Regions from separate parts of the Erythrobacter sp. JB2-19 genome, predicted to be linked through region 1. Evidence: riboswitches for the same ligand, from Rfam matches in the RefSeq annotation. Region 1 holds a riboswitch; the other holds the start of a gene.

Region 1 (15,130 bases):
CAGATCGCGGACTTTGGTTGGTGACCTCATCAGATTTAGCCTTCGCATCTCAGAGCAAGGTTTGATGCCATTCAAAGGATAAGTTATGACGCGTATGCGATATCTTATCGCTCTCCTGACCGCACCTTTGATAGCGGGTACCATCGCATCTCAAGCTGCTTTAGCAGAAGAGGTCGCGCAAGAGGCCAAGCACTGGGGCGATCCCAATGTGGACTATGTTTCAACAGCGTGGCCAATTGAGGCAGACAGCGATCTATTAGACATCCGAGAGGTGCCAGTACTCGGCAGCGGCTTTTTCGACGTTGCTCCTGAGGACAGAGACGACGGCGCCGCCGTCGGCGAATTGGGTGTCAATGGCGGCAACAAAGAGATGATCGTTGGACTGGCGGAGGAACTGTCCCACGGTCAGCACGGTGCAGTCGACAGTTTGCTCATATCTCAACAAGGCAAGCTGCTGTTTGAATCCTATTATCAGCGGAGCCGGGTTAACCTTAGCCATCCGCAGGCATCAGACACGAAAACTTACACGGGGTTGGCTCTCGGACGTGCGATTCAGCTAGGCTATCTGACCATGGACGATCTACACAAACCCATGATCAGCTTCCTCAACGATATTGATCGGTCCGACCTTGTAGAAGGCGCGGACAAGGTCAGGTTACACCAAGCACTGACCATGCGCTCCGGTATTCGCTCAAAGCTGAAAAGGTAGAGTAATTTGAGCGATATCGTGACCTAATTGATGGGCAAAAACTGGTGCAGTCCGTACTCGAGCAAAGCGATCCGATAACCGATGAGGTGCTGACCGAGTTTACTTACGGGAACTACAGCAGCATGATCGTCATGCAGGTTATTGATGCCGTTGTTCCCGGCAGTGCCGAGAGTTTCGTCAAAACCGAACTCCTCCAGAAAATGGGCATCGCCGGTTACGAGTGGCGTATCGGTCTGGGCGGCCTGCGAGCAGGAGGTTGGAAATCCAGTTTCACTTCGCGTGATATGCTCAAGTTTGACACCCTCGCAATGAGCAAAGGGCAATGGAACGGAGAGCAGCTGATCCCAGAAGCTTATATCTCCAAAGCAACCAGCAGAATTCTCTATAACGGTGATGATCGCATCTTTGGTGGCGGTAAGGATGTCTCTGGCCAGGGGTATGGCTACCTCTGGTGGAGCGGCGACCTGAAAGTTGGCGACAGAACTTATTTGGCGACATCGGCCCAAGGGTGCGGTGGGCAGTTCATCATTCTGATTGAGGAGCTTGATCTGGTCGTTGTGACAACAGCAGGCATGCGAGAGCCAACAGCATTGCAGATGGCAGCAGAAAGGATCGTGCCAGCTTTCGTGGACTGAGATGCCAACCGTTGTGTCGCAGTGGGCGATGGTCGCAATGATTTGCTCGCGAAGCCTGCGGCGCGGCTTCAATACAAAGAAAGGCCAAAGGAATGCCGCAAAATCTGGGGTCCTATACTGCGATGATTTCCCGATCTTCGCTAGTTATCTGCGCTCTTCGAAGTTTGCGTGTTCTGCTCATTACGATGTTCGCGGTTTTGATGTCAGCATGCTCAAGTGACTTTTCTCTGAAGCCATCCGATGCGCGTCAGATGCGCATTGCTATCGAGTCGATACATTGGGGCACGCCCTGGCACGTTACAGTCACACTTCCTGAAGGCTATGATGCCGCAAATGAGGGTAGGTATGCCCTGCTCCTCCACTTTGCGTTTGATCAGGAAAGCTATGAATGGACGCGGGAAGTAGTGGACGAGTTCAACGCCGGCGAAGGTCAGCATAACATCATTCTTGCGTCGCTTGACTACTTTGATGGCTCTGCTGAAGTAGGCGACGAACACGCGAGCGAAAACGCCAACAAGACTCTGGCGCATATCGAAGATGCAGTGCTTCCGTTTCTGCGTGAAGAATATCGCGTTGATGGGAACGTTATCTTCGCTGGATGGTCACGTTTTAGTCGCTTCGCCACCGATGCTCTAACGCGAAAGCCGGAATTATTCGACGCAGCTATCATCATCAGTAGCGCTCCAAATGACAGTGACCTTCATGATCGAGTGCGCAAGATGCTGGAGAGCAAGCCCCAATTGAAGCTCTTTGTCTATCATTCGATCGGCACTGAAGGGAGTGAAGCCAAGTTACTTGATTCACCAATCAACGAAGATCAGATCTTCTTCCCCAATCAATCCATGGGCGGTGACATATTTTACCTCAGTCTATCGAGTTTCCAAAACTTCTATGCATCTAATGAAGGTAATGACTTTTCGAAAATTGAGCCCGTCGGGCTAGAGTTCGGCGTTCATGCTTTCATGGCATCATCGCAGGATTATATCGCACTGAATGCCCGGCACCAGGAAGACGAAGGCCGAAACGACAACGATATCTAGTTTCATTTAAGGCAAGTGACGGCTCATGGAACAAGCCGATCGATCTAGGTAACGACATCAATTCAACTGCCAGCGATAGAGTTCCAACTATCTCTCCCGACGGAAAGTACCTCTTCTTCGGAAAGGATGAAGTAGGAGGCGACGGAGACGCTGATATCAAATGGGTGAGTACGCAAGCCATCGAAAATCTAAGGCCGACGGCAAACTAGGGCGATCGGTCGTGGTAAGGCATTTTCGACCCCTCGTAATCGTTCAGACTGTGACGATTGCCATTTTCGTTGTTCTTAAGCAGCTGCGACCGCAGCTGGCACAAGCGTTTCCCCGATCCAGCTTTCGAGGTTTTTCTATATTCGTTTCCCAATTTCGCTGAAAGCTTGGCTAGCTTTCTCGTCCTTGTGATGCTGCTGACTTTAGCATGGTATAGAGGTGGTTCTGCTGGCCGGTTTCTCACTTTCCCGCGGGGATATGCGCGCTCGCATTCCTCAGTGCAGGTTTCCAAGCAATCGGCCAGGAAATTGGGGTCCACAGCCTCGGAGGGGAGCAGGTCTACGATCCTTACGACGTCTATTTCTCAGTCGCAGGATTGGTTGCAGGACTTGTGGTATTTCTTGCCTGAAGCCCGAGACCCATTGATTTGAGCTAGCCTGCTAGCTGCTACTTATGCTCGACGAAGATAGGCAGGCATGATTGAGCTTGGTGTCGCCTATTGCTGGGCCGATCGCTGACTGTCTGATCCTAGCCCCCGAGGTTGGAAAAGTAGACTAACAGCATCTCTAACGAATATCGGGATAGTGCTCGCCAAGCCGTTCACGTGCGCCCATCGCCCACATCAATCCAACCTTTAGATAGATCCAATTGGCTCTCCATCGACCCCATTTTGTGATCCGTCGATCAGACGTCCAAACCCAGCGCGGAACCATGCGCACTTTGCCGAAACGGGCAAGCTTGATGCAAAGATCCGCCTCCTCCATCACCGCCAATCGTTCATCACAACCGGCGACTTCAAGGAATCGCTTTCCTCGGAAAAACATCGCGTGATCGCCAAACAATAGCCTTACGCCGCTCATGAACAAATGCGGTCGAGTGATCAGAGGTACGTACCAGGTCTTAATCCAATTGTGGCAGGTCGATCCCCAACGCGTGCCTTGCGGTCCGGCGATACGTGGCGTGAAACTGGCGAGGCTAGTTCTTCCGTCCGCCATTGCGGTCCGTATCACAGTTACGGCATCGAGAGGTAATATGGTATCAGCGTGCAGCACACAGATGATCTCTGAACTCGCCTCCCCCACTCCAAAGTTAATTTGAGCGGCGCGGCCTCTCTTTGGAGCTGTCAAAACTCTGAAGCCGGCTGCTTGGACTAAGCGAACAGAGTCGTCGGTGCTACCGCCGTCGACGATCAGGATCTCATCTGCTGGAGGATCAAGCGAACAAAGACGATCCAATGTCGCAGGCAGTGCGAGTTGTTCGTTTAGCACTGGGACAAGAATTGTGACTCGGTCCACGTTGTTAGTCGCGGCCATCGATGCGGTTCTCATGAATGGTCACAATCGTCATACAGCCCGCATAACCTATATTCGAACACCAGATTATGTAAACGCACCACGAAGCAGGTATCGTCAGAGCAAGTGCACCTGATGGAAAGCTTAGGTTGAACGAGTGTGGCCGAGCGATGGCACGACTTACGAAACAGCTAGCTTGCTTCGGTATTTCAACTTATCGCCGCAAGTGATCCGTCTGTTTGTGGTGACGTAGGTCCGCGTTCGCTCGCACATTGCTCGCAATCAGCGCCCGATATGCTGATCCAGAAAGTTGAGATAGGCTTCGGAGGCTTCGACGCGGTTTTCCTTCTTGCGGAAACCATGGCCTTCATCCTCGAAAAGCACGTACTCTACGTCAACGCCATTCGCTTTAACCGCAGCAACCAACTCGTCGCTTTCAACCTGCAGAACCCGCGGATCATTCGCCCCCTGCACGACAAGCATCGGCTTTACGATATTGGAGGCATGGAACAGTGGTGAGATTTTCCGCAGGCGCTCCTCATCTGTCTCTGGATCTCCCAATTCATCCAACAAAGCCTTGCGGTTAGCGCCCCACCATGGCGGGATTGACTTAATAGTGCGGACCCAATTGGTTACGCCAAAAATGTTTACCCCAGCGTCGAATACTTCCGGTTCAAAGGCCAGTGCGGCGGCAACCATGTAACCGCCGTAAGATCCGCCCATGATCGCAATGCGATCATCTGCAATCCAGTCCTTGTCCTGAAGATAATCCTTGGAGGCGACGACATCGCCTAAATCGGCCTCGCCATGGCGCTTATCATCCATGTGGAAGAAGGTTTTGCCATAGCCCGACGAACCACGATTGTTGATCGCATAAACGGCATAGCCGTTGTTCACCAAATGCTGAATCGTGGGGTTATATCCACGCCGACTCTGGCCGCCAGGACCGCCATGAACCCAGACGATAGCCGGGGCCGGATTATCCGCGCTTGCGCCGTTTGGACGATAGAGCACACCAGGAATTTCAACCCCGTCATAACTCTCAAATCGTCCGATCGAAGCGGTGACGAGGTCTGCTTCGTCAATCGCCGGGTTCAGCGCGCTGGTCAGACGCTTCGTTTGGCCTGAGGCCAAGTCAGCGACATAGAGATCAGAAGGCGATGTATCCGATGATACGGTAAATGCGATCTGGCTTTCTGCTTCGTTAAAGCGGATGCTGCCTAAATTGCCTTCGGGAATCCCACTGAGCTCAACCTCACGACCCGTCGTTTGATCAAGAAGAGTCAATTGCGTGAGAGCATCAGCATTCACCGCGCTAACCCGGTAGCGACCCGAGCGCGAATAGCTGACGAAGCTGACATCCCAATCTGCTTTTAGATACGGTGCAGTTTCCCCACTTGTCAGATCATAAGTCCATGCTTGATTGAATTCGCCATGCTCGTTGGTTGCGAAGGTCAGTTTCGAGCTGTCGCGGGTAAAGCCATAGCTGCCATAGCTGATATTGCCCTCGTGTTCGGTGATCAACTTCGGCTCGGTGCCCGCTGCCAAATCGACCAGAAACAGGTCGCTATCTGCGCTCGAATTGTTGCGTGACAGGACCATCCAGCGCCCATCATCCGATACGCCACCAGGAAAGAAGTTACCCGGATTCTCAAACAGCAGTTCACGCGAGTAATCATCCGCGTCATAGACGTAGACATCGAAGGCCTGTGGGTCGCGCTCATTCGTGGCGATGTAGAAGGAGGTGTCGTCTCCGCTCCATCCGGCAAAGCTTGCAGTAAGGCCTTCACCTGGAGTGAGATCACGCACCGTACCATCAAGCTCGCGGAGATAGACGTGGTTCAGCTCGTTACCGCCACTGTCCGAACTGTAAATCACGCGATTATCGTTCGGAAACAGCGAGCTCGCGAAAATCGCGTTTGTGGTTGAATTGGTAAGCGCTACCGGTTCACCGCCCGACACAGGCAGCAGATAGGCGTTGAACACGCCTGAACTATCCGAATTGATCAAGACATTCGCGCCATCAGATGTGAACACATGTCCGCCCGAAGAGCCAAGGCCAAAGGACGTGGAATCGAAGAACTGCTGCGCATTGTATGTCTCGTTTTCGCGCTCAACCGTAGACTGTTCAGTGCGCTCCTCATTCGAAAGGGCGGGTGCGCTCAGCGCCAGCAACGAAGCGGCTGTTGCCCACTTGAGTGTATTGAGCATCTGTTGTCTCCCAGAGATAAGGGCGCTGTGCGCCTGAACGTTCCAATCGTAAGAGCCTACCAATCCTTCGCGCAAGAGCAAGAGTACGCATACTCCGATGCCAGCTTGAATGGTTGTTCTGTCGGCTGTGAGCGGAATGTCGAGTTATGGCGAAAAATAATCAGAACGTTGCCTATCCGCCCCAGTCACATTTACAAGCTACGCTCTTCAATTGTTGTTCAGAAACGCTATGAAGAAATCGTGCTCAAAGAGCACATTCGAGCTGGCTAACGGGAAACCGGTGTAAATCCGGTGCTGACCTCGCAGCGGTGATCGAGTGATTGGCGACATATGCCACTGTGCCCGGGAATGGCCCTGGGATGGGAAGGCGTCGCTAATCGATACTCGTAAGTCCGAAGACCTGCCTCTCGAATTCAGCATCCACCGCTCGGGGACTAGCGGCCAGTGGAGATCGAATGATGAGCGATCATGCACGGCATGGTTTTATCGCCATGATGGTTATGTTTGCGGGGGTCGCGTCACATGCGTTGCCTCATCCAATGGGTGTTTCGACGGTCGGGGCAATCGGAATGCTCGCTGCCTCTTACCTGCCCAGAAAGCTTGTAATGATACCGGTTCTGGCGACTGTACTTATCGTCGATGCCATGAACGGTTTTTATAGCCTGCTGGCGATGAGTTTCGTCTATTTGGGACACTTGGCAGCGGCTTTGTTTGTCAGCCCCGTTCTATCGGCGATCAAAGTGCGTTCGGTGGCGATGGCCGCCGTGATCAGTGCAGTAGTCTTCTACCTTCTATCCAATCTCACCCCCATGGTGATGGGCTATTATCCGAATACACTGGAAGGCTGGATCACCTGTTATGTGAACGCCCTGCCGTTTCTTTTGCGCGGCATTCTCGCCAATGCGGTTTACGGCGGAATCGCATTCGGCCTGATTGCCTTGATAGGAGCGAGCGATGCGCGTCGTCTCTTTGCTGCCCAGCGCGACTGATATCGCCGTTGCTCTTGGCGCGAAGGATGATCTGATCGGTGTAAGCCACAGTTGCTCGGGCGATTGGCAACATTTGCCAAAGCTCACCAGTACATGGCTCGACACTTCGGCGTCGGCCGCTGAGATTGATCGACAGGTGTCCACCGCCAATCGGCCCCTGTATCAACTGGATATAGATACGCTCGAACACCTTGCACCGGATGTGGTCATCAGCCAGTCGCTATGTGATGTATGTGCGGTGCCTTCGGGGGATGTCCGTGAAGGGGTGCTTGCGCTTTCGAGTAGGCCCAAGCTGGTTGATCTCTCGCCCTATGGCCTCGCGGATGTGCCGGTTTGCTTTGAGCAAGTCGGCGAAGCGATTGGCCGCGAGCGGGAAGCGGCGGCATTGATTAAGCAATGGTATCGCACCTTGGAGGAATACCGAGGCGCCCAAGCCCAAACCGAGCTTAAGGTTGCTTTCCTAGATTGGCTCGATCCACCTTTCATCTCGGGCCACTGGGTGCCCGAGATGGTCGAGCTGCTAGGGCTGACCAATATCCTTGGCAGGGCCGGAGAGCCATCGTTTAAAGTCAGCTGGGAAGAAGTTGAAGCAGCGCAGCCCGATCTCATTATTGCCGCTGCCTGCGGCTTTGATGCCTCACGCGCGCAAAGTGACACAATTCCGCTCGAAGTGCCTGTCATTCATCTCGACGGCCACCTGCACTTTAGCCGCCCCAGCCCAGCCTTACTGCCCAGCCTGAGAATGCTCAGCGAAGCAATTGCGGAATTTGTGGAACTTGCCTGATATGAATTATTGGGCCCTGCATGAGGACGCCTGCAAGCGCGGCGAGAAGAGCTACACCGATCCGGAAACGGGTTTCATGGTGTTCACACGTCATGGGCTGCTTGAGAGGGACAGGTGCTGCGGCGCCGGGTGCAGGCATTGCCCGTTTGGACATGAAAGCGTCGGTTTGTCCCAACGTGCCAAGCGTATCCAGCAAGCGGCTTGGCTTACTCAAGCGCGGCCCGACCCCTCCCGAGAAACTGCTGTCTTGTTCTGGAGCGGAGGCAAGGACAGCTTTCTCGCATATCGGGCCCTGGAGCGTGAGCAGCGATTCAGCCTTACACTACTTACCACATTCGACGCGCGTAGTCGGATTATCGCGCATCAGGAATTCCCCATTGATGATGTGGTGGAGCAGGCCACAAGGTTGGATGTGCCGCTGATCGGAGTGCCGCTGCACTCTGGGCCGGATTATGTGGAACAGCTGCTGCCCGCGTTGGATCTAGTGCCCAATAGCAAGGCTCTTTGCTTTGGCGATTTGCATCTGGAGTATATCAGGAGCTGGCGTGAGGACGCCTTTGCAGCGCGTGAGCGAACCAAGTCCATGACGCTCGAGCTTCCGCTCTGGAACGCGGACTACGCCTCACTCATGGAAGACCTGACCGCTTCAGGTGCCGAATGCCGCATCAGCGCCATCGCCGCAGATTTGCCCGGTATCGCGATTGGTGATCGCTTCGATGCCGAACTGATCAAGCGCCTGCCCGAAGGCGTCGACCCATTCGGCGAAAACGGCGAATTCCACACTAGGATCATACCGTAGTGAGACTGTCGATTCCGATTCTGGGTCGATAACGGACTATCTGGTCCGTGTCATGTCAGAGTGGCGTGGCGTGGCAGGTCAGGGGTGATGCTGCTTCTTCAACTTCAAGCTGCTGAGGCAGGAAAGTTTGCCACATCAGACAAATCCTCGCTGAATTACGCCTATCATCTCGATTCCAGCCTGTATGCGAAATATCTGCGCAAACGCAGCGAGGCGCAGGGCGTCACGCGCACTGAAGGACTGATCGAAGACGTTACACTTAACCCTGAAAAGGGCGATATTGCCAGTTTGCGACTGCAAGATGGGCGAGTGATCGAAGGCGATCTGTTTATCGATTGCACTGGCTTTCGTGCCTTGCTGATCGGGCAGGCGCTGGGTGTGAAATTTGTCGATTTCGGCCATTGGTTGCCGATGGACCGGGCGATCGCCGTTCAAACGGAATCCACCGGCGATATCCTGCCCTATACCCGCGCCATTGCGCATCAGGCCGGGTGGCAATGGCGTATCCCGCTGCAACATCGCGTCGGCAATGGTCATGTCTACTCCAGCGCCTATATGGAGCAGGATGCAGCGTACGAGATTCTGATGAACAATCTCGATGGCCCGACCCGGACTGATCCGAATTTCATAAAGTTCAACACGGGGCGGCTTGAGCGCATTTGGGAGAAGAATTGTATCGCTGTGGGCCTGTCTTCCGGCTTTCTTGAACCGCTCGAATCGACCTCGATCCATCTGATTCAGATCGTTGCAACGCGGTTGATCAAAATGTTCCCGTTCCAGAAATCGTCACCGGCACTCGCCGGTCATTTTAATCGAGAATTTGTCGAAGAGTTTGATAGCATTCGGGATTTCATTATCTTGCACTACATCGCCACACAGCGTGATGACACGCCATTTTGGCAAGATCGCCAAAGCCTTGATATACCGGACAGTCTCGCGAGCCGCATCGCCTCGTTTCGTCGGCGCAAGGAGCTGATCAATCAAGAGACCGGCCCATTGGCAGAATCCCAACGATTGAGTGCGAGATTACAAGAAAACCTGCCGACAAACCGTGAGTTTTTGAAGGCCTTCTCGTAGGCCAAAGCAAGTCAATCAAAGGCGGCGGGCTACATGTTTGGATTGTGTGGTTCTTTGTGGGCCAGGGCCGGCAAGAGCGATCAGCGATTGGCATTGTAAGGCGAACTCCCCCTTGGCGGATTGAGTGGCGAGGGTAAGGCGCTCTACATCTTGCAGCGACGATTTCGCGTTAGACCAACAGTACCCCCTTTTGGCTAAAGCCATTTAGGGACAGAGCTTAACGAGGCGATTCAAGTGCCGATTCCAAGTCATGTAACAGGTCATCTTCGTCTTCTAGACCGATGGAGATCCGAACAAGTCCGTCATCAATGCCGTGATCATGGCGCTCCTGAGGCGAGTAGGTGGAATGTGTCATGCTTGCTGGATGCTGAATCAGAGTTTCAGTATCTCCCAGCGATACGGCGCGCTGGATGAGATTTAGTCCATTCATCAAAGCTAGTCCGGCATCATAGCCGCCATCCAGTGTAATAGCGATCATTCCGCCGAACTGGTCCATTTGCCTACTTGCCAGATTGTGCTGAGAGAAAGTGGGAAGACCTGGATAGAACACTTGCGAAACAGCGTCATGAGTGTGCAGATAAGTAGCAATTACCTTAGCCGATTCAGTGTGTTGCTGCATTCGTATTTGCAGGGTTTTCAATCCTCGCAATACCAACATGGCGTTGAACGGTGACATAACCGCGCCGGTCATATCTTTCATGCCCACCAAGCGGATTTCTGAAACATCGTCAGCGCTGCCGATAACAAGTCCGGCGACCACATCACCGTGCCCTCCCAGATATTTGGTTGCTGAATGGACGACAATATCCGCGCCCAGTTCAAGAGGGCGGGTAATGACTGGTGTAGCATAGGTATTATCGACGACGCAGCGGGCACCTGCCTGCTTTGCTATTGCCGAAATTGCGGCAATATCGACAAGCCGCATATTGGGATTGGCAGGTGTCTCAAAATACACGATTTTGGTTTTGGATGAGATAGCTTGAGCAAGCTCTTCGGGGTCCGTCATATCGACGTGTGTGATCGTGATTCCAAACCTTCCAAGGCCATGGCGCATGAATGCGAACGTACAGCCGTATAAGGTTTTGTCGGTGATCAGTTCATCGCCCGGTTCCAGAAACGTCCATAATGTCGACGTAATCGCGCCCATACCGGAGGCCGTGGCCAGAGCAGCTTCTCCATTCTCCAGTGTCGCAATTCGTTGCTCCAATAGAGCTGTGGTTGGATTTGAGATGCGAGAGTAGAAGTGTCCTTCTCTTTCTCCAGCGAACATCTCACCGCCTTCTTGGGCGCTTTCAAATACGAAGGTCGATGTCAGATGCAAAGGAGGCGTAAGTGCGCCTTCCGCTCCTGCTGGATCATATCCGTGATGAATTGCACGGGTCGCGAAACCCATTTTTTGAGATTGGGATTGATGCTTATTGAACATGTGCACTCCTCTGCATGCACAATCATAGCGTGGTTTGGGCGGCGATAGATTGCTATATTAGCTTAAAAAGCATGGTATTTTAGCATATATGACCCTAAAAGTCGCTCATGGATATTAAAGACCGGCAGATCATCCGCGAACTCCAGAAGAATGGACGCCTTACGAACCTTGAGCTTGCGGAGCGGGTCAATCTGTCGCCATCGCCCTGTTTGCGCCGCCTCAGAAACCTTGAAGACACTGGAGTTATTCAGGGATATGCTGCTCTCGTTGATCAGAAAGCATATGGCGTTCCATTGACTGTCTTCGTCAGTATATCACTGGAAAAACACTCCAAGGAAGTCGTGCGTTCGTTTGAACGGAAGGTTGATGCGATAGATTCAATCTTGGATTGTTTTATGACAACGGGAGATGCTGATTACTTTATGCGCGTCGTAGTTTCTGATTTGGAGGTGTACGAGAGTTTTGTTCGAAAAGAACTGCATGCATTGCCGGGCATCCGTTCCATTGATACAAAATTCGCATACAGCGTCGTCAAGAATACGCAGGTCTATCCCGATATGAGTTAGGGTGATCATCGCTAAGCCGGCCGGCAAAGGTGTGCCGGACTGACGCTTTGTTTCTGTCCGGACTGTTGGCGTTTAAACTCTTTATTGTTGGAATAGGCTGGCGAGGTTTCCAGTGATCGCACTCCAACTAGCGAGGCGGCGAGTGGTTGCCCGAACTTGCTATCTCCCTCGATCTCGAAATAGCTGAGATGAATGTTGTCGAAAAAACTATTCGAACGTGGCTAGGGCTCCTTTAGCTCCGCTAGGCGCCAAAGATCGTGCGTTGTTAGAGGGTTGGTCTCAAGAATTCGGGCCAGCCCTTAGGAGCTATTTCAGGAAGCGTGTTCCATCGCCTGGGGAAGTGGACGACCTTGTGCAGGATGTCTTTGTTCGCTTGGCGCATCGCGCCGATCTGAATTCGATCGAGACGGTTGAAGGTTACATCTTCCAGACCGCACGAGCATCGATCGCCGAATATTATCGTAAGCGCACAACCAGCCGTGCCGACCTGCAAGATATGTTTGATGAAGATAAGCATATTTTGGCGGAAATCTCGATCGAAACCGTCTTGGCAGACAGGGAGGCTGTAAAACAGCTTATTTCAGGACTCTATGAATTGCCGGAAAAAACGCGCGATATATTCGTCCTTTATCACTTTGAAGGGTTCAAACAGATGCAGATTGCGCAGGATCTGAACGTTGGGATCAGGACGGTTGAACGCCATCTCGCACAGGCAAACACCTTTCTGTTGAAGCGAGTCGAGCGTTATCGATGAACGCGCCTGCCGAAACAGATATGGATACCTGCGAGGCGGCAGGATTTTGGGATGCCCGTTTGCGCGCACCCGACTGCAGTGATGCCGATCGTGCTGAGCATGAAGAATGGAAAAGCGCAGATCCAGATAACGCACAGGCTTTCAACGGCCTGCAGGAAATGATCAAGGACTTGCCGACGATCGCATTGATGCCGGAAGTGCAGTCTATGCGCTCAGCGGCACTAAGCCGCAGTCAAGAAAGTGCTGCGCCTACCCCGAATTCAACCCGTTGGTCGTTTGCAAGCAAGGCCTTTGCTGCGAGCGTTGCGGCTGTCGCCATGACTGCACTGCTTGTCATGCAAACAGGAAGTAACGTCGAGGGCGTGACGCATGCGGTTAACGATCATACACCGGTCTTTGAAACAGCGGTGGGTGACCGGACCGACATCCCGCTTACCGATGGAACGATCGCAACGCTCAATACTGACAGCGAGATTGACGTGCGATACGGCCTGGACGAGAGGGCTATTCATCTTACTAGAGGGGAGGCGCACTTCGATGTCGCCCATAATCCCGATCGCCCCTTCGTCGTCTATGCAGGCGATTACAAGGTGATAGCAGTCGGAACTGCGTTTGATGTTAGAACGTTAGAGGATACGGTCGACGTAACGGTCTTAGAGGGTGAGGTTGAAGTTAAGCGGATCGATCAAGATGATCGGGAAGGTCTGCAGCGAGGTGCGATGCTTGTTGCAGGACAGAAGCTTAGTGTGCGTCAGGCTGGTCCAGCGCTACGCCGTCAGGCGAATTTGTCCGTTGCCGCGTCCTGGCGAAATGGCAACGCTGTATTCGAAGATACTCCCCTGATGATCGCAGTTCAGGAAATGAATCGTTACAGCGAGGTCAAACTTACGATCTCCGACTACGAGCTAGCGAATACCGAAATCAACGGAGTGTTCATCGCCGGGCGGCAAGACAGTTTCGTTGCAGCATTGGAAGCATATTTCGGAGTAGCGGCCAAGCGTGTTAGCAGCACTGAAATTCACTTGGAGCCATCAGCGCGTTAGTGGTTTGGTTGCTTGGGTGCCTCTCGTCAAAAAAAGTTGGCGGGTTTTGGTTTCCGTATCGCTCTACCCCACTGACAATCGAGAAACGATTGCAGACTGAATGATGGGGGAATCCTGAGATGAATCGTACTACCGCCAAAAATACCACCGCATGTCGAGCCGTGCTTCGCATGGGTGTCGCCTCGGTTGCTTTGGCTTTCGCGAGCCCGGCGTTGGCGAACCCCGTCAATTTCGATATTGATCCGCAGCCACTTGGTGATGCTCTTAGGGAATTTGCTCAAGAGAGCGGTAAGGAGATCCTCTTTGCCGGCCATCTCACAAATGGAAAGCGATCAAACGACGTCGATGGTCGCTACGAGCCTGAGGTTGCACTTGAGCATTTGTTGCGCGGTACTGGTCTGCACTTCACTAAGACGCGACATGATGTCTTTCTGGTGCAAGCGGCGCAGGCGCGAGAGGGTGCTAACGGTCAGGCTACTGCTGAAGAGCAAGGGGCAACTATTCGCCCTGCCTCAACAGCTGGACAGGCAGCAGCACCTGACAACACGATCGTTGTAACGGGGTCACGCATTCGCCAGGCGGCCGTGTCAAACGCTACGTCAAACATTCCCCTGCAGGTTTTGACTGCCGAGGATATTGCGCAAAGCGGCTCTCGGGATATTGCCGAGCTTCTACGTGATCTGCCTGGCGTAGATCGAGGCTTTACGCCGGAAACCACATCATCAAGCGTCCAGAATAGCGGGTTGAGTACAATCAGCCTTCGACGCTTGGGGCCAAATAGGACATTGACTCTGATTGACGGGCTGCGAGCTGTTTCCAACTCAGGCAATGGCGAAAGCGTAAGTCTTAACACGCTGCCGAGCGGGTTCGCAAAAAGGTTGGAGGTCACCACTGGTGGTGCGTCAGCAATTTACGGTTCGGATGCAATCGCAGGTGTTGTAAACATCATCCTGGAAGACGACTTTGAGGGTGTTGAGCTGAGTACACGCTATAATACGCCGGAAGCTTCTGGTGGCGAAGAGTTCTCGATTGATGCCACGTTTGGCAAAAAGTTTGCGGATGATCGCGGCTATTTCCTCGCCGCATTTAGCTATGATGATCACAGTGCAATCTTAGCGGATGCCTCGCGTCCGCAATCAATCGCAAATGTTGAATTCAATCGACCTCTGACCAACCCGCTGGACCCGGATAACCCTGATGCTTTCAGGGATGAGACCGCGTTCGGCGATTGTGATAATTCGGGGCGCTTTTGTATTAATCCTTCGGGTAGTGCTGGATTGCCGGGCGGCATCTTTGAGGGCGATGATGCCTTCAACATTGGAGGTGTGTTTTTCAATGATCGTGCAGGGAACCTTCCAGATGACCGCGATCCGCGGTTTGGCTTTGAAACGGATGTGGACGGCTTTAACTTTCGGCCTGGCCGATCGCTCTTCCCATCGTTCGAAAACTATAATGGTGCCGTTCGAGCGTCGTTCGAAATCACACCGGACACAGAAGTTTTCTTCAATCTATTGTACACAAATTCGACGGTTGTATCGACCAACAGCGCAATAGTCATAACCAGCGGGACAGATATTGGGCCGTTCAACGCATTGGGT
Region 2 (15,130 bases), 1.3 Mb from region 1:
AGTATCAGCAGATCCGCGGAACGTCCTTCATCGGCAAAGCCGTGATCATGGGCGCGACCAATCTGTACCTCGACTTCGTGAACATGTTCATGTTCCTGTTGCAGTTCCTCGGCAACCGCGACTGATTTGAACGCACAGCCAGCGCGGTTTGACGCAAACCTTGCCGCGCCAACCGATAAATGATTGCAAACTTTTGATGCCCGGGGCGTTTAGAGCGCTCTGGGCATTTGTTTTGATGCACAAGCGCAGTAACCCATTGCGCTTCAGCTTGGGGCAATGCAGTCTAGCGCATGCACATGGCATAATGCCTGGGGTGGGTTACGATTTTGAGAGAGGCACTTCCTAATGAGCGCAGCACAACTGGCCCAGACGCCGGTAACGCAATTGACCCATGAGGTCGCATCCAATTCCGATGGCACGTCCGCTGGCTCCAACTTGGGGCTGCGTATTCTAACTGTCGCTGCTGGTGCAGCCACGCTGGGCGCCTGTACCACCACTCCGCCACCGCCTCCGCCACCTCCGCCGCCGCCTCCCATTGTTGAGGCGATCCCGTCCCGGCCATTGCCGCCAGGCGGCGCATCCTATGTGATGAACATTCCGGCCACCGGTGCCGATGGTCAGCGCATCACGATCAATCGTGGGATCAGCGATGATGAAAAGGTCTGGCATTTCCGTTCCGCCTGGAATGTCGCCGCGCTCAATTGCACCGCTCTGCAACATGCGCCGGTGCTTACCGCATACAGTTCGTACATCTCGAAGCATTCGCGCGCGCTGAAACAAGTGAACGATCGGATTGATCGGGTCTATCGCAGCCAGCTGAGCTCTCGCCGTAGTGCGATTATGGCGCGTGAAAGCAAGATGACCAGCGTCTATAACTTTTTTGCGCTGCCACCTGCTCGGGCAAGCTTCTGCAACAATGCGCTTGATATCTCGAACCGCTATCTCGCCGCACCAGATGATGATCCAATCGCCTTTGCGATGAGCAATTTTGAGCTGAAGGAAGCGCCGTTTCACAACTTCTTCGCCGATTATGAGCAGTACCAGCGGGATTCGGCCGCTTGGGATGCCCGCTATGGCGAGCGCTACGGCGCGTCTCAGCCGGGCTGGGTCGCAGTTCAGGCCGCGCGCCAATCGGGCAATTTCGGCTCAACCCCGCCGCCCTCTGGCTTTGTGGCTGATCCGGGAACCAGCGGGAATGCACAGGTGCCGATTGTGCCGGTGGACGAGAGCACGGTCTCTCAGCCGGTGACGCAGCCGATCCCTGATGCCGATCCCGCCGCCGCGGATCCGGGGTCTTAGTAGCGCGGGCTTGCGCCCTCTACAAAAGCTGACTAACCGAGCGACACGCATTGGTAACGGGAATGCGGTGCGGGGCCATTGGCCCCAAAGCCGCGGCTGTCCCTGCAACTGTAAGCGGTGAGTGATTGACCTCGCGCGGGCTTGGATACGAGCGCGCAGCCACTGGGAAGGCCGTGAATGGCCGCCTGGGAAGGTGAGAGGCAAGAGCGATGATCCGTGAGCCAGGAGACCGACCAGAGCGTGTCGCTTGTGGCCTGGTTCAGGGATTGATCCGGCGCGAAAGAATTTTCGTCTCGAGCGACGATTAATGGGACTGCGTAGGGGGTAACGCCGCGCAGTCCGTTGCTTTGGATGAAGGGAATTATCTTGAGAAATCTATTGTTGAGCAGCGCCGCTGCTGTGTTTGCGCTCAGTTGTGGCAGCCATGCCGCTGCGCAGAATGAGGGCGTTTATACTGACGAAGAAATCGATCCGAACGTCATTTTGCCAACTGGCATTCTTCCAGAAGACGGTATTCTCGTTACCAGCAGTCGACTGCGGACGACGCGATTGTCAGAATCGACGGCTTCCACGGCGATCGTAACCCGAAGGCAGATCGAACAACGTCAGGTCCGCGACATTGCCGATGTGCTGCGCGATGTGCCCGGTGTCGCGGTTTCCAGCATTGCAGGTCAGACCCAAATTCGTCTGCGCGGAAGCGAGGCCAATCATGTTCTAGTGCTGGTCGACGGCATCGAGGTTTCCGATCCTGGCAGCGGTGAATTCGATATAGGCACGCTTCAGGCTGAGATCGGCAGTTATGTCGAAGTGCTGCGCGGCCCGCAATCGGCGCTTTACGGCAATGATGCGATCGGCGGCGTGGTAGCCTATCGTCTGGCGCACATTGATGGTTTTACAGGCCGGCTGGAGGCCGGTTCCAACGAGACAATCAACGCGGCAGCGCGGTGGGGAACGCGCATCGGCGATGCAGAAACATCGCTATCTGCTACCGTAGTCAGCACCGATGGGGAGCCAAATGCTCGGGGCGGTGAGCGGGATATCGGGCGAGACAGTTATACTTTGTCTGGCCGTATCTCTGGCGAAGTTTCCAACGCGCTGCATATACGCGCGGTTGGCCGGTTCGTTGACACATCAGGCGAAACAAACAATCAGGACTTCACCTTCGGCAGCCCTACGCTCGGCCTTGTGATTGATAGCCCGGGCGTCGGTTTTGAAAGCACTGCGTTATATGGCTTGGTCGGCGCGCGGCTTGAGACGCTTGATCAGTCTTGGATACACGATCTTTCGGTTCAATTTGCCAATATTAACCGCAGTACTTTTGACGGTTCAGCCATTACGAGTGACATGGAAAGCGACCGGTTCAAGGCGTCGTATGTCAGCAGTTTTGATTTTGGACAAAGCGAACACAATATCACCTTTGCTGCTGATTATGAGCAGGAAGGCTTCAACAATGTGTCCACCTTCAACGAACGCCGTGAGGTGGAGAATGTCGGTTTAGTCGGTGAGTACCGTTACGACGGGGACCGTTTCGATTTTTCGGCAGCCTTGCGGCAAGACTTTAACGACCGGTTTCAGGATACGACCACTTTCCGTGCGGCAGCAGGCCTAAATGTCACTGATACAACACGCCTTCGCGCGGCTCTTGGTTCAGGGGTCAAGAATCCGACCTTTTTCGAACTATTCGGCTTTTTCGATGGTGTGTTTGTTGGCAATCCTGACTTGGAACCAGAGGAATCGACCAGCTGGGAAGTGGGCGTGGATCAGCGCTTTCTTGATGGCAACGGGATGCTTTCTGTCACCTATTTCAACGCTGAGCTCGATGGTGAAATCTTCACGGTTTTCCCTCCGCCGACTTTCATTGCCACACCGGGCAATCGCGATACGGAAAGCGAACAACAAGGGATCGAATTTGCTGTATCGGCGCAGATCGGACGGAATTGGAGCGTCAACGCTGCCTACACTTATCTTGATGCTGAGGAGAATGGAGCGGTTGAAGTGCGACGTCCCGAAAGCATAGCGAGTGCCGCGCTAACATGGACTTCTGCTGACGACAAAGCTTCTGCCACTTTGGTCGTTCGCCATAATGGTGAAGCTCTCGACAGTGATTTTAGCACTGGCGCTTTTCCCGCACCTGTCACCACCCTTGATGATTTTACGCTTGTGAACGTCAATGCGCGCTACGATCTGACAGACGGCGTCAGTCTGTTCGCGCGTGCGGAAAACTTGCTGGATGAGGAATATGAGCAGGTGTTCAGTTTCGTCAGTCCGGGCCGCACTGTGACCGTTGGTATCGAGGCAAGGTTCTAAGCTCTCGCTTTCTGTCAAGGAAATGCATAGGAGCACTCCATGCATTTCCTTGATCAAGCCAAGATATACCTAAAGTCGGGCGGCGGCGGGCCGGGAGCGGTTAGCTTTCGGCGCGAAAAGTACATCCAATATGGCGGTCCAGACGGCGGTAAAGGTGGCAAGGGCGGCGATATTATCTTTGAGGCTGTTGGCGGCCTCAACACGCTGATCGATTTTCGCTATTCGCAGCATTTCAAGGCGCCGCGCGGCGGGCACGGCATGGGCCGCGACCGCACCGGCGCTGGCGCGAAGGACTTGGTCGTTAAAGTCCCGGTCGGAACTCAGGTGCTCTCCGAGGACAAGGAAGACGTGCTTGCCGATTTTACCGAGGTGGGCCAGCGCATCGTCTTTATGGAAGGCGGGCAGGGCGGGCGCGGCAATGCTTCGTACAAAAGCTCTACCAATCGCGCCCCGCGCCAGCATCAACCGGGTGAACCGGGCGAAGAGGCATGGGTGTGGCTGCGGTTGAAACTGCTTGCCGACGTGGGTTTGGTTGGCCTGCCCAATGCGGGCAAATCGACCTTCATCAACGCCGTGTCCAATGCCCAGGCGAAGGTCGGGCATTACGCCTTCACCACACTGGTGCCTAAGTTGGGCGTGGTGCGCCACAAGGCGCGTGAATTTGTGATCGCGGATATTCCTGGCCTGATCGCGGGTGCCGCAGAAGGCGCAGGGATTGGCGACCGGTTCCTGGGGCATATCGAGCGGTGCCGCGTACTCATCCATTTGATCGACATCTCCGGCGATGACCCGGCCGAGGCGATGCGCGTGGTGGCCGAAGAACTCGAAGCCTACGGCGCCGCGCTAGAAGACAAGCCGCAGCTGATCGTGCTCAACAAGGTTGATCTGGCCGATGATGAGCTGGCGGAGGGCTTTACCGAGGAGCTGAAAGCCGCTGGCGCGGACGAGGTGTTTGTGATCTCTGGCGCGAGCGGGGCAGGGATTGAGCCATTGCTCGACGCGGTGCTCGGTTTTCTACCGGATCGCACCTCGACCGAGACGAAGGCCGCAGAGGTCGAAGAGCTTCCCGAAAGCGAGGATGGGGATGCGGGCGAATGGTCGCCGATTTAAGCGCTTTCGTTGATCCCGCCGCTTGCCCGCGCCTGGTGGTCAAGATTGGCTCGGCCTTGTTGGTCCGGGACGGTGCGCCGCGCCGCGAATGGCTTGCAACATTGATCGCCGATGTCGCGCGGCTGCGCGCGGGCGGTCAACAAGTGATCCTAGTCAGTTCCGGCGCGATTGCGCTTGGTGCGGCTCGGCTTGGCCTGCCGAAGGGCGGCCGGGCGAGCCTGGCCGATGCGCAGGCGGCGGCGAGTGTTGGTCAAGTGGCGCTGGCGCAGCTGTGGGCAGAGGCTCTGGGCGCGCATGACATTACAGCGGCGCAAATGCTGGTGACGATTGGCGACCTGGAGGATCGGCGACGCTATCTTAATGCCTCGGCGACGCTTGAACGATTGCTCGAGGCGGGTGCGGTACCGGTCGTCAACGAGAATGACAGCGTGGCGACCGAAGAAATCCGCTTTGGCGACAATGACCGGCTGGCCGCGCGCGTGGCGCAGGCGGCGAATGCTGATGCCGTACTGCTGCTGTCCGATGTTGACGGGCTGTACAACAAACCTCCAGGAGAAGATGACGCGCGCCTGATTGAGAGGGTCGACCGCGTGACACCGGATGTGACCGCCATGGCCAGCGATGCCTCCTCATCTGGGCTGGGATCGGGCGGGATGACCGCCAAATTGCAAGCCGCGCAGATTGCTGAGCGCGCTGGAATTGCGCTCGCCATTGTCAATGGCACGCATGATGCGCCGATCGCGCGACTGCAAGATCATGGTATTGGCACTTTGTTTGCGGCCCAGGATGTTGGCGATGCGCGTAAAACATGGCTTGGCGGGCGCTTGGCGCCAGAGGGCAGTATCACGGTCGATGCGGGCTGCAAAAGGGCTCTAACCAAGGACGGGGCGAGCGTGCTCGCGGTCGGGATAACTGCGGTCGAGGGCTCGTTCCAACGCGGCGATTTGATCACCGTGTGTGCGGCGAACGGCACCGTTCTGGCTCAAGGTCTGTCTGAATATGACGCCGTCAGTTGCCGCCGGATTGCGGGCCTGCGCCACGATCATCAGGCCAAAGTGCTCGGCTACGCTCCGCGCGCGGCGGTGGTGCACCGCGATCATTTGGTGCTGCTGTGAAGCTGGCCGTCACAGGGTCCACTGGCTTTGTGGGTCAAGCGTTTTTGGACGTTGCCACAACGGATAGCGAGCATGAGGTCCGCGCGCTGACCCGGCGTGAACAGCCGCCGCGCAAAGGCGTCACCTGGGTTCAGGGCACCTTGAGCGATGTGGAGGCCCTCGCAAAGTTGATCAGCGGCGTGGATGCGGTGGTTCATATCGCCGGGCTCACCAACACGCCCGATCCGACAGAATTTGAAGTTGCCAATGTGCTTGGCACTCAGAATATGATCGCCGCCGCGAAGGCTGTAGGCGTGAAGCGCTTCGTGTTTGTCTCCTCGCTGTCCGCGCGCGAGCCAGATTTGTCCGCCTATGGTGCGTCAAAGGCGCGGGCGGAGACATTGGTTGAGGCCAGCGGCCTTGATTGGACGACAGTGCGTCCGCCGGCGGTTTATGGCCCGCGCGATACGGATATGTTTGAGCTGTTCCGCAGCGCGAAATGGGGCTTCGTGCCTCTGCCGCCGCGCGGGGCAACCTCGATTATCCATGTGCAGGATTTGGCCGAATTGCTGCTTGTGTTGACGGGGCCGGTCGCGCCCAGCCGCGTGCTGTTTGAGCCGGACGATGGCCGCGAGGGTGGTTGGAGCCATAAAGAGCTCGCCCATGCAATAGGCGCGGCGATGGGGCGCAAGGTGCTTGCGCCAAACCTGCCCGCTGGCGTGTTGAGCGCCGCGGCGCGCGCGGATAAGATGCTGCGCGGTGACAAGGCCAAGCTGACCGCCGACCGGGTCGGCTATATGTGCCATCCCAATTGGGTTGCGCGAACGCTGAAAGCGGTGCCTGCCCGGATTTGGAAACCCAAGATACCCAGCGAGGAAGGCCTCGCTCAGACCGCCAAATGGTACCGCGATAAAGGCTGGCTTTAACGCCTTCCTGAACGCCTTAGAGGAACGGTTCCTCGCCTGGCTTGTGGATGCCGCATTCGGTCTTGTCCCAGCCTTTCCAACGTCCAGAGCGCGCGTCTTCGCCATCGGCAACTTTGTGCGTGCACGGTGCGCAGCCAATCGAAGGATAACCCTCGGCCACTAGTGGGTGGCGCGGCAGATCATGCTCTTCAAAATAGGCTTTGATATCGTCCGCCGACCAATCGATCAGCGGGTTGATTTTCAGCCGGCCTTGCGCATCAGACGTATCGACTTCAAAGCGCGGCAAATTGGCCCGCGTGCTCGATTGGAACGCCTTGCGCCCGGTGAAGCTGGCATCGTAATTCGCCAAAGCCTTGGCCAGCGGGATCACCTTGCGGATTTCGCAGCAGCCATCGGGATCGTATGACCAGCGCAGGCCAGTCTCGTCCTTCTTGGCGAGCTCCGCCTCATCCGGGGTCAGCACGATCAGATTGGTGAGGCCGATCTTTGCCGCCACCTCGTCGCGGTAGGCAATCGTCTCTTCAAAATGCTTGCCGGTGTCTAGAAACAGCACTGGCACATTGGGATCAACCTGAGCGATTAAGTGCAGCAGCACCGCGCTTTCCGCGCCAAAGCTGGAGACGGTGGTAACATCGCCAGCCAGGCTGCCCTTGAGCACGCCTTCAAGCATTTCCAGCGTGCTGGAGCCGCGAAACATGCGGTTGAGGCGCACGGCGTCGTGCTCGGTAAAGCGCGGTCCGGTCTCTAACCGGTCTATCTGGCGGGTCTCACTCATGGCGCAGTTCTGCGATTGTGCGGCGTCCACTCTCTCTGGCATCGGCGGCGCTTTGATAGACATTGCCGAAACCTTCAAAGGCGCGGCGGGCATCGTCTTCATCGAGTGGTTTGTCCGGCGCAAAGGCATCAAAGCCGCAGCGGCGCATATGCGAAAGCTGATCGATCAGCACATCACCAACCGCGCGGAGTTCGCCCTCATATCCGGCCTCGCGCAGGATCCGGGCAGCGGAATAGCCGCGCCCGTCGCCGAAGCTGGGGAAGTTCACCTCGACCAGCGCGAGCCGGTCTAGGAACGGCAAGAGCACGCGCGCATCATCGCCCGGTTCGATCCGAACGGCGGTGGCGTTGGTCTGATCGCAGCAGGCATCAACGGTGACCGTGCCATGGTCCGCGACTTCATCATCGCGGAAACGGAATTGCACGTCGTCCGGGCTGGTTCCAAGATCGGTCTTATCAGCCATCCTGGCCTCCTTTTGCGGGCTGACCGCTGGCAAAATGTAAGTGGAGATGAGCCGAGTGGCCCGATAGGGCGTCGGTCCTGAGGCCTCGCTCAATCATACAACGCCTCCTTAAACGGGGTCATGCCGATGCGGCGGTAGGTGTCGAGGAAGCGTTCGCCATCCTCGCGGGTCTCAAGATAGACGTCGGTGACGGTTTCAACCGCCTTGATCACGCCGTCCTCGTCGAAGCCGGGGCCGGTGATTTTGGCGAGGCTCACGTCTTCCGCCTCGCTGCCGCCGAGCGAGAGCTGGTAGTTCTCTGTGCCTTTCTTATCGACGCCAAGAATGCCGATGTGGCCCGCATGGTGATGCCCGCAGGCGTTGATGCAGCCTGAGATTTTGAGCTTCAGCTGGCCGAGCTCTTCGGTCCGGCCGTTCTTCGCAAAATTCTCCGAAATCCGCTGAGCCAGTGGAATTGAGCGGGCATTGGCGAGTGCGCAATAATCTAGGCCCGGGCAGGCGATGATGTCCTCGATCGTGTCGAGGTTCGGCGCGCCGAGGTCCGCCGCCTCCAGCTCGGTCCAAAGCGCGTGCAAGTCCGCAATCCGCACATGCGGCAGGACGATGTTTTGCGTGTGCATAACGCGCAGCTCATCAAAGCTGTATTGCTTGGCGAGCTTAGCCATCAGACGCATCTGGTCGCCCGTTGCATCGCCTGGGATGCCGCCAACCGGCTTAAGGCTGATGACCGCACTGACATAGCTGTCGTGCTTGTGGCGCACGGTGTTGCGGTCAACCCACAGCGCAAAGTCCGGATCAGAGCGGTCAATGCTCTTGGGTCCGTCTTCAAACGCCGGATCAGCAAAGAACGGCTTGATCCGCTCCAGCTCAGCCAGAGGCGGCTCAACGCCTTGCTCCAGCAGATGCGCGAACTCTTCCTCGACCTGACGGGTGTATTCCTCCGCGCCCATTTCATGGACCAGGATCTTGATCCGCGCCTTGTACTTATTGTCGCGGCGGCCATAGCGATTGTAGACCCGCAGGCACGCCTCGGCGTAGGTAACCAGCTGATCCAGAGGCACAAATTCGCGAATTTGCGGGGCTATCATCGGGGTCCTGCCCATGCCGCCGCCAACATAGAAGCTCGCGCCAATCTCGCCCGCGTCGTTCTTCACGATCTGAATACCGATGTCGTGCAGCCGCATGGCCGCGCGGTCAGTCTCTGCCGCGATGACGGCGATTTTGAACTTGCGCGGCAGATAGGTGAACTCCGGGTGGAAACTCGACCATTGGCGCAGCAGCTCGGCATAGGGACGCGGATCGATCAGCTCGTCATGGGCAGCGCCGGCAAAGTGATCGGAGCTGATGTTGCGAATGCAATTGCCGCTGGTCTGGATCGCGTGCATCTCAACCTTGGACAGGTCGGCGAGAATGTCCGCCGCATCTTCCAGCTTGATCCAATTGTATTGCAGATTTTGCCGCGTGGTGAAGTGGCCATAACCGCGATCATATTTATCCGCGATATCGCCCAGCGCGATCATCTGCCGCGAGTTGAGCGTGCCATAAGGGATTGCGACGCGCAGCATGTAGGCGTGGAGTTGCAGGTACAGGCCGTTCATCAGCCGCAACGGCTTGAACTGGTCTTCGGTCAGCTTGCCATCGAGGCGGCGCTGAGCCTGATCGCGGAATTCCTCAACGCGGGCGTCGACCATCGCTTGGTCGTATTGGTCATACTGATACATCTTAAATCACCCAGTCCCAGCCGGTTTTGGAGGCAGTCGGCACCGCGAGATCGCGGCGGACCGTTGGGCCGAGTGCGCGCACCCGGTCCTTAATATGAGCAGGCCGCACGCCTTCTTCGGTGCGGCTGGCGACCAGCGCGTAGGGCACGTTCACCCGGCGCGCGGCTTCTTCAGCGGCGAGGATTTGCTCGCCCATGTCGCCAACATCGACGGCGTCATGCACGGATAGCGACCAGTTCTGGCCGTCCCACCAGACGACTTCGCCGGTCTTGAGGTCATTTCCTGTGAGGATATTCATGTGGCGGCCTGTGTTTCCTGCGCCTTAGCGGCGGTGTTTGCGATTGAATGGTCATCCCGCGCGGTCACATCGCCAATCACGATGAGCGCGGGGCTTTTGATCTTGTTGGCCGTGACGAGCTGCGGCAGACCCGCCAGCAATCCGCGCACAACCCGCATTTCGGGGCGAGCAGCGTTTTCGATCACGGCGACGGGGACATCAGGCGCAAGGCCGTCTGCCATCAATTTCTCGGCGATCTGAGGCGCAGTTTTGACACCCATGTAGATCACTAGCGTGCGGCCCTTGCCAGCGAGGCCGGACCAATCCTGATCCGACAGACCTTTGCATTGCCCAGCGACAAAACTGACAATGCTGGACGCGTCGCGGTGGGTTAGGGCGATTTGCGCCGCTGCGGCCGCGCCATTGGCGGCGCTGATGCCGGGCACGATCACCACGGGGACACCGGCGGCGCGGGCGTCTTCGGCTTCTTCACCGCCGCGTCCGAAGACGAGCGGGTCCCCGCCCTTAAGGCGGATCACATCGCGGCCTTTCTTCGCCTCGCGGATCAGCAAGGCGTTGATATCGTCTTGAGGCAGAGTGTGCCGTGCGCGCTGTTTCGCAACAGAGATAAACTCAGCCGTGGCCGGAGCCATCGCGAGTATTTCGCGGCTTACCAGACCGTCATGCACCACCAGCTCAGCCGCCTCGAGCAGCCGCGCCGCGCGCAGGGTCAGCAGATCGGGATCACCCGGGCCTGCGCCAACCAGATAGATTGTGCCTGTCTTTTCCATGGAGGCGAAATGGGCTGCCCGCCGCGATCACGCCAGTGAGAATGGATTTGCGCACCTTTAGCAAAGCTATTGCGGGCTCGCCGTAACCGCAGATCGCCGGGGGTTAGATGGAGTTCTTCGCCGACATGACTTCGATCAAGCGGTCCATTTGCTTGCTGGAGCGAAGGTGCAGATCGCGTTGAGGGAATGGAATTTCGACGTCATTTTCATCGAACAATTCCCACACTCGCTTGTAAACGTCAGAGCGGATGTTCGCGAGGCCTTCTTCCGGGTCCTGGATCCAGAAGCGGATTTCAAAATCGACTGAATTGTCGCCAAAGCCCATGATATTCACGCGCGGCCTGGGTGCGTTCAAAATCCGGTCAGTTTCGTCAACCGCCTGATAAAGCAGCTTTTCAACCAGTTTCATGTCGCTGCTATAAGACACGCCAACAGGTGCTTTTACCCGCACATCGCGCGAGGAATAGGACCAATTGACCACCTGATTGATCATCAGGTTTTCGTTCGGGATCAGATATTCGGTCTGATCACGGGTGATGACGGATATGGCGCGAATGCCGATCTTGCGGATCTGGCCAAAGCTTTCATTGCCTGCCTGATCGGTGACGGAGATCACATCGCCCGGCTTGATCGACTTATCCATCAGCAGCAGGATGCCTGAGATCAAGTTACCAAAGGTTTTCTGAAGGCCAAAACCAATCGCCAGGCCAAATGCGCCGCCAAAGAAGGCCAGCGCCGTGAGATCAATGCCAAGTAGGTCGATCCCGATAAAGAACGCCAATCCCCACACCGCCATGGTGCTGAGCTTTTCCGCCAGCAAACGCTGAGTGGAATCGAACCGTGTCACTCGGCCCAGCAGGTTCTTGCACAGGCGGATCGCCAGCATCGCGCCGGTGATGACCAGCGCAATCACGCCAATTACTAGCAAGATATCGAACAGCGACACACGCATGTCGCCAATGCTCAGCGCCCAGGCATCCAGTGTGTCGACCACGGAACCGGCGGCCTTGCTTTGCGAGGCGATCCCGTCGCGAATGCCCTCGCTGGCGATGATCTCGGTTTCTTGATCCGGCGCGGTTTCCGCCATGGTCCAGGCCTGACCGGTTGCGGGCGCGTCCGGTGCGGGCAGAGTGCCCGCATCTGCGCCATTGGTGGCAGCGGAAGTTTCGTCGGATGGGGTAGGGGGCGCTGTGGCGGTCATAAATCTTTCATCGCGGCAAAGCCGGTTTGCAGATCTGCAATCAAATCATCTGGGTCTTCTAGGCCGATTGATAGGCGAATGCTCATGGCAGCGCTAGTATCTGGGCCAGCATCATCACCGCCGCCTGCCTCTGCTCCAGGTACAGGCATCGCATCGCGAATGGGCGCGGCGTCATAAGGCAGAGCGAGGCTTTCATACCCGCCCCAGGAATAGCCGATCCCGAACAGCTTGAGATTGTCGACCAGGGCCGCGCGGCTTTCCGCTGTCGCATCGGCCAAAGTGAAGCTGAACAGGCCGCATCCGCCGGTGAAATCGCGGCGCCACAGCTCGTAACCCGCATCGCCTTCCAGCACCGGGCACTGCACGGCGGCAACCTCTGGCCTATCGCGCAGCCACGCGGCAATCGCGCGCGCGCTTTGCACGCCGCGCTCCAGCCTGATTTCCATCGTTCGCAGGCCGCGCAAAGCCAGCGCCGCATCATCGGGTGAGACAACGTTGCCCATTTGCTGACTTGTCTGGCGTAGGCGGCGATAGAAGCGCTCACCCGCGCTGGCCGCCCCCATCATCAGGTCAGAATGCCCGCTGACATGCTTGGTGAGGCTCATCACTGATATGTCACATCCGCGCTCAAGCGCTGGAAAGCCAATCGCACTCGCCCAGGTGTTGTCGATCAGGCTCACCGCGCCGCGCTCCCGCGCAATCCGGGTCAGCTCGGGCACATCGCACACTTCCATCGTCAGGCTGCCGGGGCTTTCGAGCCACACGGCCTTGGTTCGCTCGCAGAATAGCGCCTCGTAGGCGGCGATATCGAGTGGGTCGAAAAACCGCGCCTCCACGCCCCAGCGTTTTAGAAAACCCATCGCCATGACCCGCGACGGCTCATAGGAATTGTCGCTGATCAGCAAGACATCGCCGGGTTTCAGTACGCTCAGCAGCGCGCTGTTAATGGCGGCAACGCCGCTGGGATAGAGCATTGTGCCCGCCGCGCCTGGCTCCAGCTGGGTCAGTGCCTCGGCCAGAGCCCACTGTGTTGGTGCGCCCTGACGGCCGTAGTAGAACTTACCATCCTTGGGCTGAGATCCGCCAGCCTTGCGGTCGGCCTCGCTGGCGTAAAGATGTGTGCTGGCGCGCCAGATCGGCGGGTTGACGACCTGACCGGTCCATTCCTTGCGCCGCCCCGCGCCAACCAATTTCGTGCCGGGCTTCTTACCTGATATGTCGTCCGCCATGCCCTAGTCCCTAGGTCCGGTGGACTTGGGCGTGGCAGGATCACGGCCCCAATCAGACCAGCTGCCATCGTAAAGTGCCCAGTCGGTCTTGCCGAGCTGCGCCAGCGCGAGCAACAGGACGCTGCCGGTGACGCCGCTACCGCAGGTGGTGGTGATGGGCTTGTCCAGATCAATTCCGGCCCGCTCAAACGCGCTGCGCAATTCGTCCGCCGGTTTGAAGGTGCCGTCTTCTGCATAAAGTTCAGTGTGGGGCAGGTTGTAGGAGCCGGGAATGCGGCCCCCTTCCACGCCGTGCACGGGGTCTGCGCCTGCGCCCTCAAACCTGTCGGCGCTGCGTGCGTCCAGAACCTGTTCCTCGCGCGTTTCCAGATTGGCCAGCACATCGGCCTTCATCCGCAATCGCTCAGGCGGGCTTAGCTCAGGCATGCTGCTGGCTGTGAATTCCGGCTCCCCTTTGTCGACCGAGCGCCCTTCTGCGCGCCATTTGGCAAGGCCGCCATCGAGCACCGCGACCGGTGCGATCCACGAGGATGTAAGCAAGTACCAGGCGCGAGCGGCGCTGTTTAGCGCGCTATCATCATAGATCACGATACGCTCGCCCAGCTCTATGCCAAGCTCTGCAATGCGCGCGCCCAATTGTTCGGGCCGGGGCAGGGCAGAGGGCACATCGCTGGTTTCATCGACGAGGCTAGCGAGGTCTAGGAAACGCGCACCGGGTATATGTTCCGCCGCGAATTCAGCGCGCGCATCGCGGTTTGCCGCAGGCAGGTGGAGCGAGGCGTCCAGCACCACCAAATCCTCATCATTCAATGCGCCGGCCAGCCAATCACTGCTGACGAGATTATCGGTCATCTGGTTCATGAGGCAAAGCGGTAGCGCGCTGGGCCGCCGCCGCCAAGTGCCCGCTTATGCTGGTTGAATATCCAGCTCTCGCACGCGCAGTCCGGGAATGCCGCCGGGCGGCGTGTTGAGCGGGATCGGCTGAAGCCGCGCGGCGCTTGCCGTGCTGGGCTGGCCGACGACATAATGGCGCGTCACGGGCTCGCCATTGCCCTGCGTTATGGTGATCTGCAGCAGCGGCACAAACAGCGGGACATTGCCCTGACGCATCACCTGTAATTTGCTGGTCGGCAATTGCACCTGACCGCTTTCGGCATGGCTTTTATTGGGTCCGATGCGTGGGATAATCACCGGTTCGGGACGATCAAACCCCAGGACGGAGCTACCCGGAATTGCTCCGCTCTGGGCGCTGGTTAGGATTGCGGAAACGGACACATCGCGCACCGCATTGGCGGTTCGATTGGCGAGGTTCAGGCGGTAATCGAGCGTGAAGTTCATCACGCTGCGGGTTGCGCGCACGATTTCAATATCAATGTCGATCCGCGCCGGCGCGCGGGGAATTGGCGCGTTATCCTCGGCTGGCTCGCTGGTCTCAGTCACAGCGGGTGCGGTTGGCGTGTTGATTGTATTAGTAGCAGTTGTCGCTGCGTGTGCAGGTTCGCTCGAGGCTGGTTCAAGTTCGGACGGCGAGCGCGAAGCAACTTTTGGACGTTCAATTTCGGGCACTGTGATCGCTGCTGTTCCTCGCCGCAGGAACAAGACTCCACCAATCAACAGGGCGAGCAATGTAAGACCGCCTGCGATCCATGCCCAAAGCGGTATCGCACTGGCAGCATCACTGGTCGCGGCGTCTGGAACTGCTGTGTCTGGGCTTGCGGCGTCCGGCAACGGAGCGTTGGTGTCAAAGCCGGGTGTTCCCGTGCCCGTAGGCGTTTCTGTCACTGCAGGAGATGATACACCGGAAGCGCCGCCACCCGCATTGCTCGGTGTGCTTGGCTGCACTGTTGGAAGGCGATTGGCCGGTGTGACCGAGCCTGAAGCGGAACCTGCCGCTCCCGTCGCCTCGGGAGATACCGTGTCGCTCGGACTCAGTACCG

Evidence for each region. A riboswitch is a leader RNA that binds a small molecule or an ion and turns the genes downstream of it on or off. The one in region 1 is predicted to bind cobalamin.
Region 2: another riboswitch for cobalamin. It lies ahead of AC0V6O_RS11655 (TonB-dependent receptor plug domain-containing protein); the one in region 1 lies ahead of AC0V6O_RS05095 (DUF6580 family putative transport protein).

Annotation. Positions count from the first base shown of each region.
Region 1 is NZ_CP200290.1:1,049,077-1,064,206, forward strand. Features, by position in the region: gene AC0V6O_RS05070 (hypothetical protein) at 86-709, shown strand; gene AC0V6O_RS05075 (serine hydrolase domain-containing protein) at 754-1,344, shown strand; gene AC0V6O_RS05080 (alpha/beta hydrolase) at 1,530-2,384, shown strand; gene AC0V6O_RS05085 (glycosyltransferase) at 3,158-3,904, opposite strand; gene AC0V6O_RS05090 (S9 family peptidase) at 4,166-6,094, opposite strand; cobalamin riboswitch at 6,322-6,516, shown strand; gene AC0V6O_RS05095 (DUF6580 family putative transport protein) at 6,550-7,083, shown strand; gene AC0V6O_RS05100 (ABC transporter substrate-binding protein) at 7,049-7,867, shown strand; gene AC0V6O_RS05105 (Dph6-related ATP pyrophosphatase) at 7,869-8,666, shown strand; gene AC0V6O_RS05110 (tryptophan halogenase family protein) at 8,754-9,743, shown strand; gene AC0V6O_RS05115 (methionine gamma-lyase) at 9,961-11,169, opposite strand; gene AC0V6O_RS05120 (Lrp/AsnC family transcriptional regulator) at 11,277-11,735, shown strand; gene AC0V6O_RS05125 (RNA polymerase sigma factor) at 11,953-12,489, shown strand; gene AC0V6O_RS05130 (FecR family protein) at 12,486-13,532, shown strand; gene AC0V6O_RS05135 (TonB-dependent receptor) at 13,652-15,130, shown strand, end outside.
Region 2 is NZ_CP200290.1:2,395,175-2,410,304, reverse strand. Features, by position in the region: gene AC0V6O_RS11665 (Bax inhibitor-1/YccA family protein) at 1-125, shown strand, start outside; gene AC0V6O_RS11660 (hypothetical protein) at 346-1,299, shown strand; cobalamin riboswitch at 1,334-1,551, shown strand; gene AC0V6O_RS11655 (TonB-dependent receptor plug domain-containing protein) at 1,681-3,606, shown strand; gene cgtA (Obg family GTPase CgtA) at 3,646-4,716, shown strand; gene proB (glutamate 5-kinase) at 4,701-5,831, shown strand; gene AC0V6O_RS11640 (NAD-dependent epimerase/dehydratase family protein) at 5,828-6,736, shown strand; gene AC0V6O_RS11635 (phosphoadenylyl-sulfate reductase) at 6,753-7,511, opposite strand; gene AC0V6O_RS11630 (DUF934 domain-containing protein) at 7,504-7,974, opposite strand; gene AC0V6O_RS11625 (nitrite/sulfite reductase) at 8,064-9,695, opposite strand; gene AC0V6O_RS11620 (DUF2849 domain-containing protein) at 9,697-9,993, opposite strand; gene cobA (uroporphyrinogen-III C-methyltransferase) at 9,990-10,763, opposite strand; gene AC0V6O_RS11610 (mechanosensitive ion channel family protein) at 10,867-11,964, opposite strand; gene metC (cystathionine beta-lyase) at 11,961-13,193, opposite strand; gene sseA (3-mercaptopyruvate sulfurtransferase) at 13,197-14,045, opposite strand; gene AC0V6O_RS11595 (hypothetical protein) at 14,100-14,921, opposite strand; gene AC0V6O_RS11590 (hypothetical protein) at 14,932-15,130, shown strand, end outside.